Regions from separate parts of the Mesorhizobium sp. M0800 genome, predicted to be linked through region 2. Evidence: riboswitches for the same ligand, from Rfam matches in the RefSeq annotation. Region 2 holds a riboswitch; each other region holds the start of a gene.
The links. Region 2 has a riboswitch for thiamine pyrophosphate ahead of thiC (phosphomethylpyrimidine synthase ThiC). Riboswitches for the same ligand answer to the same signal wherever they lie in the genome.
Positions count from the first base shown of each region.

Region 1: it holds a riboswitch for thiamine pyrophosphate, as region 2 does, so the genes downstream of both, thiC (phosphomethylpyrimidine synthase ThiC) here and thiC (phosphomethylpyrimidine synthase ThiC) in region 2, are expected to answer to the same signal.
Region 3: it holds a riboswitch for thiamine pyrophosphate, as region 2 does, so the genes downstream of both, thiB (thiamine ABC transporter substrate binding subunit) here and thiC (phosphomethylpyrimidine synthase ThiC) in region 2, are expected to answer to the same signal.

Region 1 covers NZ_JAMYOZ010000012.1:30,082-34,233, reverse strand. The annotation lists gene NKI18_RS16395 (Fic family protein) at 256-1,800, shown strand; TPP riboswitch at 1,983-2,099, shown strand; gene thiC (phosphomethylpyrimidine synthase ThiC) at 2,204-4,039, shown strand; gene thiO (glycine oxidase ThiO) at 4,036-4,152, shown strand, end outside.
Region 2 covers NZ_JAMYOZ010000019.1:53,882-58,033, reverse strand. The annotation lists gene thiO (glycine oxidase ThiO) at 1-52, opposite strand, end outside; partial or broken gene thiC (phosphomethylpyrimidine synthase ThiC) at 49-1,883, opposite strand; TPP riboswitch at 1,987-2,103, opposite strand; partial or broken gene NKI18_RS21235 (ATP-grasp domain-containing protein) at 2,327-3,269, opposite strand; gene NKI18_RS21230 (two-component system VirA-like sensor kinase) at 3,387-4,152, opposite strand, start outside.
Region 3 covers NZ_JAMYOZ010000008.1:193,254-197,405, forward strand. The annotation lists gene NKI18_RS13465 (ABC-F family ATP-binding cassette domain-containing protein) at 1-1,394, opposite strand, end outside; gene NKI18_RS13470 (thiamine diphosphokinase) at 1,410-2,054, opposite strand; TPP riboswitch at 2,182-2,296, shown strand; gene thiB (thiamine ABC transporter substrate binding subunit) at 2,340-3,353, shown strand; gene thiP (thiamine/thiamine pyrophosphate ABC transporter permease) at 3,605-4,152, shown strand, end outside.

The sequences.
Region 1 (4,152 bases), on a different contig from region 2:
CGGCTCGACGTAAGGCGGGCCATCCGTGCCGGCCTGGTGACTAAGAGACGGGCGAATGGCGGTTCCTGGACTCACCTTTTGTCTGAAGTCGCTTCCTTGAGCCGGTGGCGGAGTTCTTGCTTGATCGACTTCAGCACCGTTTTAGAATCGGTTTTCGGAAAATTTGTCTGGTGGCATCAATTTTCATGGGATAGGATCATTTTTCATAAGTTTTGGCGGAACTAAACCAAAATTCGATGGAAGGATTCGCTTTTCATGCCTGCGATCCAACAGCACCAATTTTCAGGTCCTGTTACCGTTTTTCAGGAAATCCGCCTTCCTGAAACGGCGACCCCGGCCGGGTACAGCGCCCTGATCGGAGCCTACAGGCTCGCCGTGCCCTTGCCCCGTAGGTTGTTCGCCACTGGCGAGCATCATCGCATTACCGAACGGGATGGCTGGCGGATCATGACCCCCCGCCATGCCCCAAATCCTACCCTCGAAGGCCACCTGACCTTTGCGCTCAAGTACGAGGGACTGGACCTTGCCGTCCTCAAGCGGCTGTTCCAAGTGACCGGTCCCGCGCCGATCGAGGCGCTGGTCCGTGAAAGCCCGACCGGCAGTTATGCCCGCCGCATCTGGTTTTTATATGAATGGCTGAGGGGCGCGCGTATCGATCTGCCGGACGCGGAGGCCGGACGATACATTCCGGTTGTCGATCCCGAGCTGCAGTGGCCGGGACCCGACAAGACCGCTTCGCGCTACCGCGTAAGGGACAATCTCCCCGGCACGCGTGAGTTCTGCCCTCTGGTGTTCCGCACCAAGATTCTCGAAAAATTCATCGGCCTTGAACTACCGCGGCGCGCGGAGGCAATCGTAGCGGACGTGCCGCGCGACCTCCTTGCTCGGACCGCCGCCTTTCTTTTGCTCAAAGACTCGCGATCAAGCTATGCGATCGAGGGCGAGCACCCGCCGCAAGATCGCATCCAGCGCTGGGGCCGCGCCATCGGCGAAGCCGGCCGCTGGCCGATCGATCGCGATGAGCTGCTGCGTCTGCAAAGAATTGTACTTGGCGACGCCCGTTTCGTAAGACTTGGCTTCCGAAAAGAAGGAGGTTTCGTCGGTGAGCATGACCGAGACAACGGCACGCCCTTGCCCGATCACATCAGCGCTCGGCCCGAGGACCTGCCGCGGCTAATCGATGGAATGGCGGCGTTCGATCAGGGCCCCGCGCAAAACCTTGATGCAGTCGTAGCCGCCGCAATCCTCGCCTTCGGCTTTGTCTACATTCACCCGTTCGAGGACGGAAACGGCCGCATTCACCGCTACCTAATCCACCACGTCCTTGCCATGCGCGGCTTCAATCCGCCGGGAGTGGTCTTTCCCGTCTCGGCCGCGATCCTGGACCAGATCAACGAGTACAGGGGCGTGCTCGAGAGCTATTCGCAGCGCCTTCTGCCGTTGATGGAATGGGAACCGGCGCCGCAATTCAACGTCCGGGTGCTGAATGACACCGGTGATTTCTACCGGTTCTTCGATGCAACCCCGCACGCCGAATTCCTCTATGCCTGCGTTCAGCGGACGATCGAACGGGACCTTCCCGAGGAAACCGCATTTCTGCAGCGCTACGATCAGTTCCGGCAGCAGGTGGACGCCTTTATCGACATGCCCGAGCGGTTGACCGATCTGCTCTTCCGTTTTCTTCACCAGAATGATGGACATCTATCGAACCGCGCGCGCGAAAAGGAATTCGCCGCGCTGACCAGTGACGAGGCAGGAAGAATCGAGGCGATCTACGCGCAAACCTTTGGTGCCCATTGAAGGTGTGATCATCAGGATCGATTTTTAGTCCGACGGTTTGCGATTCCCTTGTCCCTGCCTTCATCTCCGACGCTTGACTTGTCGCCGAGACATGCACGATTTTTTCCGCACGGTCTGACCGGCCGCCGATCAGCCGCGGCCAGAACGCGCTTGACAAACCGGAGCCGTCCCGTCCAACCTCACGCATTCACCAGGGGAGTCCCGGCAAGGGGCTGAGATACTGCTGGCATTCGCGGCGCAGTGACCCGTTGAACCTGATCCAGTTCATACTGGCGTAGGGACGGTGCAAGCGCTTTGCGGGAGTTTACGCCCGAGGTCCTGTTTCGGCAGGTCGCTAGAAGCGTCTTTTCATCCTTCCGGCACAGAACTGGGTCTCCAATGCAACGAGCAAAGGAGCCTCAAGATGAATGCCCTCACCCCCGCCGTCTCGACGGGACCGCTGCCTGCCTCACGCAAAATCCACAAATCCGGTACCATCCACCCGCAGCTCAGGGTGGCGATGCGCGAAATCTCCGTCCATCCGACAGCCGGCGAGCCGCCCGTCACCGTCTACGATCCGTCAGGCCCCTATACCGACCCGACTGTCGAAACCAGCATCGAAAACGGCCTTGCCCGGCTTCGCCACGAATGGATTACGGCGCGGGGCGATGTCGAAGCCTATGACGGCCGCCACGTGCGGCCGGAAGACAACGGATTCGCCGCAGGCGAGCGCCTGACGCCGGAGTTTCCAGTCCGTAACCGGCCGCTGAGGGCCAAGTCAGGCAAGGCGGTGACTCAGCTTACCTATGCGCGCGCCGGCATCATCACGCCAGAAATGGAATTCGTGGCCATCCGCGAGAACCTCGGCCGCGAGATCCTGCGCGGCAAGCTTGAGCGCGACGGCGAAGCCTTCGGCGCGGCGATCCCCGACTTCGTCACGCCGGAATTCGTGCGCGAGGAGGTGGCGCGCGGCCGCGCGATCATTCCCGCCAACATCAATCATCCCGAGAGCGAGCCGATGATCATCGGCCGCAATTTCCTGGTGAAGATCAACGCCAATATCGGCAATTCGGCGGTCACCTCCTCGATGGCTGAGGAAGTCGAAAAAATGGTCTGGGCGATCCGCTGGGGCGCCGACACGGTGATGGACCTATCGACCGGCCGCAACATCCACAACATCCGCGAATGGATCGTGCGCAATGCGCCGGTGCCGATCGGCACGGTGCCGCTCTATCAGGCGCTTGAGAAGGTCGGCGGCATCGCCGAGGATCTTACCTGGGAGGTCTACCGCGACACGCTGGTCGAGCAGGCCGAACAGGGTGTCGACTATTTCACCATCCATGCCGGCGTGCGGCTGCACTACATCCCGCTGACCGTCGACCGGGTCACTGGCATCGTCTCGCGCGGCGGCTCGATCATGGCCAAATGGTGCCTGCACCATCACCGGGAAAGCTTCCTTTACGAGCATTTCGCCGAAATCTGCGACATCTGCCGCGCCTATGATGTGTCCTTCTCGCTCGGTGACGGCCTTCGTCCCGGCTCGATTGCCGATGCCAACGACGCCGCGCAATTCGCCGAGCTGGAAACGCTCGGCGAGCTGACCAAGATCGCCTGGGCGAAAGATTGCCAGGTGATGATCGAGGGGCCCGGCCACGTGCCGATGCACAAGATCAAGCAGAACATGGACAAGCAGCTCGCGGTCTGCGGCGAAGCGCCGTTCTATACGCTTGGACCGCTCACCACCGACATCGCGCCGGGTTACGATCACATCACCTCCGGCATCGGTGCTGCCATGATCGGCTGGTTCGGCACCGCCATGCTCTGCTACGTCACGCCGAAGGAACATCTCGGGCTTCCCGATCGCAACGACGTCAAGACCGGCGTGATCACCTACAAGATCGCGGCGCATGCCGCCGACCTGGCGAAGGGTCACCCGGCGGCGAAGATCCGCGACGACGCGCTGTCGCGGGCCAGATTCGAGTTCCGCTGGGAGGACCAGTTCAACCTGTCGCTCGATCCCGAAACAGCGCGGTCCTTCCACGATCAGACCTTGCCCAAGGAGGCGCACAAGCTGGCGCATTTCTGCTCGATGTGCGGACCGAAATTCTGTTCCATGCGCATTTCCCACGACATTCGTGCCGAGGCGCAGAAGGAGGGCATGGCGGCGATGGCGGCGAAATACCGCGAGGGTGGTGATCTCTACATGCCAACTGGCGAGACCGGCGTGCCACTCAAGCCAGAGGCGCCGGAACCGTCATGAGGGTGCTGGTCAAAGGGGCCGGCGTTGCTGGCCTCACCGCAGCTTTCGAGCTCGCCACGCGCGGCGCGGCTGTGACCGTTGCCGAGACAAGGCACAGCCTTGGCGGCAATGCG
Region 2 (4,152 bases):
CGAAGGCGGCGGTGAGGCCGGCAACACCGGCCCCTTTGACCAGCACCCTCATGATGGCGCACGCGCCTGTGGCATGGCCGGTGCGCCGGTCTCGTCCGCCGGTATGTAGAGATTGCCGCCCTCGCGGTATTTCGCCGCCATCGCCGCCATGCCCTCCTTCTGCGCCTCGGCGCGGATGTCGTGGGAGATACGCATGGAGCAGAATTTCGGCCCGCACATCGAGCAGAAATGCGCCAGCTTGTGCGCCTCCTTGGGCAAGGTCTGATCGTGGAAGGACCGCGCGGTTTCGGGATCGAGCGACAGGTTGAACTGGTCCTCCCAGCGGAACTCGAAGCGCGCGCGGGAAAGGGAATCGTCCCTGAGTTTCGCCGCCGGATGACCCTTCGCCAGATCAGCGGCGTGTGCGGCTATCTTGTAGGTGATGACGCCCGTCTTGACGTCGTTGCGATCGGGAAGGCCGAGATGTTCCTTGGGCGTGACGTAGCAGAGCATGGCGGTGCCGAACCAACCGATCATCGCCGCGCCGATGCCGGAGGTGATGTGGTCGTAGCCGGCGCGATGTCGGTCGTCAGCGGCCCAAGCGTATAGAACGGCGCCTCGCCGCAGACGGCGAGCTGCTTGTCCATGTTCTCCTTGATCTTGTGCATGGGAACATGGCCCGGCCCCTCGATCATGACCTGGCAATCCTTGGCCCAGGCGATCTTTGTCAACTCGCCGAGCGTTTCCAGTTCGGCGAATTGTGCTGCGTCATTGGCGTCGGCGATCGAGCCGGGACGAAGGCCGTCGCCCAGCGAAAAGGACACGTCATAGCCGCGGCAAATGTCGCAGATCTCGGCGAAATGTTCGTAGAGGAAGCTTTCCCGGTGATGGTGCAGGCACCATTTGGCCATGATCGAGCCACCGCGCGAGACGATGCCAGTGACCCGGTCAACGGTCAGCGGGATGTAGTGCAGCCGCACGCCCGCATGGATGGTGAAATAGTCGACGCCCTGTTCGGCCTGCTCGATCAGCGTGTCGCGGTAGACCTCCCAGGTCAGATCCTCGGCAATGCCGCCAACCTTCTCGAGCGCCTGGTAGAGCGGCACCGTGCCGATCGGCACCGGCGAGTTGCGCACGATCCAGTCGCGGATGTTGTGGATGTTTCGGCCGGTCGACAGGTCCATCACCGTATCGGCGCCCCAGCGGATCGCCCACACCATCTTTTCGACCTCTTTGGCCATGGACGAGGTGACGGCGGAGTTACCGATATTGGCGTTGATCTTGACCAGGAAATTGCGACCGATGATCATCGGCTCGCTCTCGGGATGGTTGATGTTGGCGGGAATGATTGCGCGTCCGCGCGCCACCTCCTCTCGGACGAATTCCGGCGTCACGAAATCGGGCAGCGTCGCGCCGAAAGCCTCGCCGTCACGCTCAAGCTTGCCATGCAGGATCTCACGACCAAGGTTCTCGCGGATGGCGACGAACTCCATTTCGGGCGTGATGATGCCGGCGCGCGCATAGGCAAGCTGTGTCACCGCCTTGCCGGCCCTGGCCCTGAGTGGCCGGTTGCGAATGGGAAATTCTGGCGTCAGGCGTTCGCCCGTAGCGAACCCGTTGTCCTCCGGCCGGACATGGCGCCCGTCACAGGCCTCGACATCACCGCGCGCCAAAATCCATTCGTGGCGAAGTCGGGCTAGGCCTTTTTCGATGCTGGTTTCGACAGCCGGATCGGTATAGGGGCCCGACGGATCGTAGACGGTGACGGGCGGCTCGCCGGCTGTCGGATGGACAGAGATTTCGCGCATCGGCACCCTGATCTGCGGGTGGATGGCACCGGGCTTGTGGATTTTCCGTGAGGCGGGCAGCGGTCCCGTTGAGACGGCTGGGGTGAGGGCATTCATCGTGAGGCTCCTTTGCTCATGCATTGGAGACCCAGTTCTGTGCCGGAAGGATGAAAAGACGCTTCTGTCTACCTGCCGAAACAGGACCTCGGGCGTGAACTCCCGCAAAGCGCTTGCACCGTCCCTACGCCAGTATGAACTGGATCAGGTTCAACGGGTCACTGCGCCACGAAAGCCAGCAGTATCTCAGCCCCTTGCCGGGACTCCCCTGGTGAATGCCTCAAGTTGAACGGGCCGGGGTTGTCTTGTCAAGCGCATGTTCGTCCTGCGGCGGCGGTGGGCGGCAATCAAATTGGGCCCAAATTGGGCCGACGGCCTCGCCACGGGTCGCGGAGAAGTTCCGCGGGAGATAGGGCAGGTGTGGCCAAAGCTGCATTTGCCTCATCAAACTTGATGTGACATTGACGTAGACGGAACTGCTGCGTTTCAAGGATCTTAAGCCGTCAATGCCTGATCGGAACAGAACTGGTGGGCCGCCCGAACGCCCCACAAACATCGTGCTCTCGATCACCTCCTATTGTCGCCGGAAAAGGGGTGATCGACCAATCGATCAAGTCGACCGCTCGCTGAAGGGCGCCCTCGGTTTCAGCACGGCTGGGCGAAGTGGCAATGACATGTCCAATCCAGTCTCGGAAATCCCCCTTCCTGACGATCGGTGTCTTGGGTTCAACATTCAATTTGACCTCGGCCACACCTGATATAGCAGCTGCCTGAGTGTCGCCACCAATCCAGTCCAGGGTGCCATCTTGATCAGGAAGCAGGAATCGCGCGGCCGCAGTATGCGAATGCTTTTTGCGCAGATCCCATTCCTCGCCAATTGACAAGCTTGATGTGCTCGGTGACGAGGTCGACACCGTAAGCTAACTGGACCAGTTGAGGGTCGGGCGCGCCACTAAGACGCGGATTGACTTCAATGACAACTGGACCGCGTTTCGTGCACCGGAGTTCAATGTTAGTTGGCCCCCAGCCAAGGCCGAGAGCCCGCAAACAGCTCAACGAAACATCGGCGATGCGCTCACGCTCCTGATCGGTTAGCAGGGCCGGATACGTCACCTCACGTATGACGAAATGGGGGAGGGGACCAAAGTCATTGGCGCAAATCGCAACGACCTCATTCCCCATAACATTAATGCTATAGAACGGGCCCTGTGCGAATTCTTCGACGAGTATTTTCGGTGTAGACCGCCATATGTGCTTTCCGCCCAATAGATAGGTCGTATGTTCGGCTACGTCTTCGAGGCTGCGGCACAATCGGACACCCATGCTGCCGCTGCCTAATGCCGGCTTAAGAATCACGGGCAGGCCGATCTCTGCAGCCGAGCTTTCTACCTCCGCCGCATTCGTTGCCAACCGATAAGCCGGTATTGGAACGCCGGCCTGCGCGAGGAACTCGCCATGAGCCGGGTGCGCAGCGATCGTCCGACGCTCTTGTATTTGCTGGATCCCAGCCGGCTCCGCCTCCGACTGCCTCGGTAGCTCGGTATCCTGAGCGCGTCGGCGGCATCATGCCATTATCATCCTACGAATTGCATGCTCCATCGTCCTGGACGAGACCGGTTTGGCTAGCCAAAGGACGAAGGTCTGATTACCAGATGTGATCGGCATGGGGTCGCTTCCACCAACGACGATGATGGGCACCGTCATCAGGGTGGTACGTACGGCTTCGGGCTGTCCTGGCCCGAGGAAAGTCGCTTTATCGAAAATTAGGAGGTCGGCTGCCTTCCCGCTCTCGATCCAGTCGCAAAGACTTTCGAAGGTCGCGAAGCCGACAGGCTTATAACCAAGCGCGGCGATCTTATCGTTGTAGATCTCCAACGCTGCTGGATCGGGCTCCACGACTGCAATGATTTCTCCGTTGCCAAGTGATCCATCGCATGGGCCGAAAGCGCTATCAGCTCTGACCTGCTCCTCAGCGCAGGCCGGTAAGTAGAGATCGAAGCGTGTACCTCGGCCAACAGCCGAGGTGACGTCAAGGCATCCTGCGAGCGCGCTCACATGGCGGTCCACTGCAGCAAGACCCAGTCCGGTCCCGCCGACGCGAGAGCGCGTGGTAAAAAAGGGCTCAAAGATATGCGGAAGCACCGAACTTGCGATTCCTTGGCCATCGTCGCTGATGGAGAGGAGAACGTAATCTCCCGGTTTCAAGGTGCCCTTAGCCACGGGCTTCGTTTGACAGACGTGAGCGCGAGAAACGCTAATCTCGACACGGCCCTCATTCAAGAGAGCCTCCGACGCGTTCTTGCATAGATTCATAAGGATCTGCTGTATC
Region 3 (4,152 bases), on a different contig from region 2:
TCGAGGAAATCGCGATCGTGGCTGACCAGGATCACCGTGCCGGCAAAACCGGCGACCAGTTCCTGCAGCAGCTCCAGCGTCTCCATGTCGAGGTCGTTGGTCGGCTCGTCGAGCACAAGCAGGTTTGCCGGCCGCGCCAAAACGCGTGCGAGAATCAGCCGTGCCCGCTCGCCGCCCGAAAGCTCGCGCACCGGCGTGCGCGCCTGTTCCGGCTTGAACAGGAAGTCTTTCATGTAAGAGACGACGTGGCGCTGCTCGCCATTGATGACGAGGTTCTCGCCGCGCCCGTCGGTGAGATACTGCGCCAATGTCTCCTGCGGGTCGACGGCTTCGCGCTTCTGGTCGAGCGTGGCGATCTCCAGATTTGTGCCGAGCCGCACCGTGCCCGCGTCCGGCTTCATTTCGCCGGTCAGCATCTTCAACAGCGTCGTCTTGCCGGCGCCGTTCGGCCCGACCAGACCGACGCGATCGCCGCGCTGGATGCGGGTCGAGAATCCCTTGACCACGGTCAGATCGCCAAAGCTCTTCTCGATGTTCTTGGCTTCGATCACCAGCTTGCCGGATTCGGCGGCGTCGCTGGCTGTCATCGTCGCCGCACCCTCGGCGCCGCGATGACCACGAAAGCGCTGGCGCATGGTCTGCAACTCACCGAGCCGGCGCATGTTGCGCTTGCGCCTTGCTGTCACGCCAAAGCGCAGCCAGTGCTCCTCGCGCACGATCTGGCGACCGAGCTTGTGCTGCTCGCGCTCTTCCTCCTCCAGCACCGTGTCGCGCCATTCCTCGAAATAGCCAAAGCCCTTGTCGAGACGGCGGGTCTGGCCGCGGTCGAGCCAGATTGTGGCGCGTGACACGCGCTCGAGAAAACGGCGGTCATGCGAGATGACGACCAGTGCCGAGGAGGTGCGGGCAAGCTCCTCCTCCAGCCATTCGATGACCGAAAGGTCAAGATGATTGGTCGGCTCATCGAGGAGGAGAATGTCGGGCTCCGGCGCCATGACGCGGGCGAGGGCGGCGCGCCGCGCCTCGCCGCCGGAGAGGTCGTTCGGCCGTTCCTCGCCGGTCAGGCCGAGATGCTCCATCAGATAGGTGGCGCGGTAGGGATCGTCGGCCGGCCCGAGCCCCGCCTCGACATAGGCGCGGACAGTCGCAAAGCCGTCCATGTCGGGCATTTGCGGCAAGTAGCGCACGGTCGCCGAAGGCTGGCGGAAGACTTCGCCGTCCTGCGGTTCGATCAGCCCGGCGGCGATCTTGAGGAGCGTCGACTTGCCAGAGCCGTTGCGGCCGACCAGGGCGATCTTGTCGCCAACTGAGGCTGTCAGGGCGGCACCGTCTAGCAGCGGCGTGCCGCCAAAGGTCAGCTTTATCCCGTCGAGATTGAGAAGCGGCGGCGCCATGTCAGCTTTCTGGGCTCAGCTTTCCGGAAGAGGGTAGGGATGCGCGAGCAGCAGCGCGCGGCCGCTGGCCAGCGCGATTTCCAACCGGCCCCTGACCTCGTTGGAAATGGTCAGCGACGAGCCGAACGCAACCTCGACATGATCGAGCGGCCATTTGGCACCGGTGACGCTCAGGCCGGCGAGATCGGAGAAGCCGAGCACCGAAAACAGCGTGCCGTCGGCATAGTCGAAGTCAGTCTTTCCCGGCAGCAAGGGAATGCCTTCCTGTGCGCCGCTGGTCAAAAGCACTTCCGTCCCGCCTTCCGCCAGCCGGACGCTTAGCGCCAGATGCAGGAAGATGTGGTCGGTACGTTTGCCGCCGAAGGCGCCTGCGAGCACAAGGCTGGTCGCACCACGTTCGAGTGCGGCGGCGATAGCGAGTTCACCGTCGGTCTTGTCTTTTTCGGCGGGAAACACCTGCCGTGGCACGGCGGCCAGATCCTCCGGCAACTCGGCAGGCACCGAATCGAAATCGCCGACCCAGAGTTCCGGCCTCAGGCCCAGCATGCGGGCATGGCCGATGCCGGCATCGGCGGCGATGACGCGCGAGCCTTCGACCTGGCGGTCGAGCAGCGGCGTGCGGATGAGATCGCCGCCAAGCAGGATGGTGAATGTGCTCATATCTCGTGGCCCTTACCAGCCCTGCCCCGGAAACGGAAGATGAAACGGCAGACGAAACGGAAGGCTGGGCTTTGGATGCCCGGCAAACTTCCGCTTGCGCAGCACTTCGGCCGGGCCTATGTGTCGCAACGCTCTAACGGGGTGCCGGACGCGATTTTCGCGGACCGGCTGAGAGGCAAGACTGCCAACCCGCTGAACCTGATCCGGTTTGTACCGGCGGAGGGATTAGACGTTTCGGACAGCCCGACGCCTCAATTCCTTTCAACGCGAACGAAGGAGGCGCCGATGCGCAGTTTTTTCCACTCTCTTGTCTCAATTGTCCTGCTTGCGGCATCCGCGCTCGCCCTGCCAGGGCAGGCATCGGCACAGGATAGACTGACGGTCTATACCTATGAAAGCTTCACCGCCGATTGGGGTCCGGGACCGGCGGTGAAGAAGGCCTTCGAGGCAGAATGCAGTTGCGTCGTCGAATTCGTCTCGGTCGCCGACGGCGTGGCGCTGCTCAACCGTGTGAAGCTGGAAGGCGCCGCGACCAAGGCCGATATCGTACTTGGCCTCGATACCAACTTAACCGCCGACGCCAAGGCAACCGGCCTGTTTTCGCCGCACGGCGCCGTGTCGGGCGTCAGTGTGCCGGGCGGCTGGAGCGACGATATTTTCGTGCCGTTCGACTATGGCTATTTCGCCGTCGTCTACGATACCGAAAAACTGAAGAGCCCGCCGAAGAGCCTCAGGGAATTGGTCGAGGGCGATGCCGGAGAGAAGATCGTCATCCAGGATCCGCGCACCTCGACGCCGGGCCTTGGCCTGCTGCTGTGGGTCAAGTCGGTCTATGGCGACAAGGCGCCGGAAGCCTGGGCCAAACTCAAGGCGAAGGTGCTGACGGTAACGCCGGGCTGGAGCGAGGCCTACGGCCTGTTCACCAAGGGCGAGGCGCCGATGGTGCTGTCCTACACCACCTCGCCGGCCTACCACATGGTCGCCGAAAACACCAAGCGCTACCAGGCGGCGTCCTTCGAGGAGGGCGAATATCTGCAGATCGAGGTTGCGGGGATCACCACCAAGGGTGCGAAGAACCCGCTGGCAGAAAAGTTCATTGCCTTCATGACCGGACCGAAATTCCAGGATGTCATTCCCGAAACCAACTGGATGTTCCCGGCCGGCAAAACCGACAAGCCGCTCAACCCGGCGTTCGACAAGCTGGTCAAGCCGACCAAGACCCTGCTGTTCAGCCCGGAAGACGTCGCGGCCAACCGCAAGGCCTGGGTCGATGAGTGGCTTGCGGCGATGAGCAGGTAGGGCTCAAGCCTCGTCGGATGTTTGCGCCAAGCCACCCCCCTCTGGCCTGCCGGCCATCTCCCCCTCAAGGGGGGAGATCGGCAGCTTTGTCGCCTCTCCTCGTCCTGCCACTTGTGAGATTGGCGAAGGCGGCTGAGTGCGCAATCTCCCCCCTTGAGGGGGAGATGGCCGGCAGGCCAGAGAGGGGTGGGCTCGGCCATTGTCAGGTATTTCCTTCGATCAACACCTGTCGTAGTGTCGGGTAGCACGACATGCGTACGCGTCATCCGGCCGATCCCCGCGTCACTGCCGGCATCGTCGCGCTCGCCGCCATCGCGCTGCTGATCGGCGGTGCATTCGCCGGGCTCGTCGTCGAAGCCACACGCGACCTGTCCGGCGCCGCCGCCGCTTTCGATTCCTATCTCTTGCGCGTCGTCCGTTTCACGCTCTGGCAGGCTCTGCTGTCGACCCTGCTCTCCGTTGCACCGGCGCTGTTCATCGCGCGCGCCCTGTCGCGGCATCCGCGTTTTTTCGGGCGAGGCTTCATCCTCCAGCTTTTCGCCGTGCCGCTGGCGCTGCCGGCCATTGTTGCCGCACTCGGTGTCCTAGCGCTCTATGGCCGCGCCGGCTATTTTGCCGGCACGCTGGGCTCGCTAGGCGGCCAGAGCTGGCCCGGCATCTATGGCCTGTCGGGCATACTCGTTGCCCATGTCTTCTTCAACCTGCCGCTGGCGACGCGGCTGTTCCTGGAGGCGTTGCAGACCGTGCCGGCCGACCAATGGCGGCTGGCGAGCCAGCTTGGCATGGGTGCTGCGCCGGC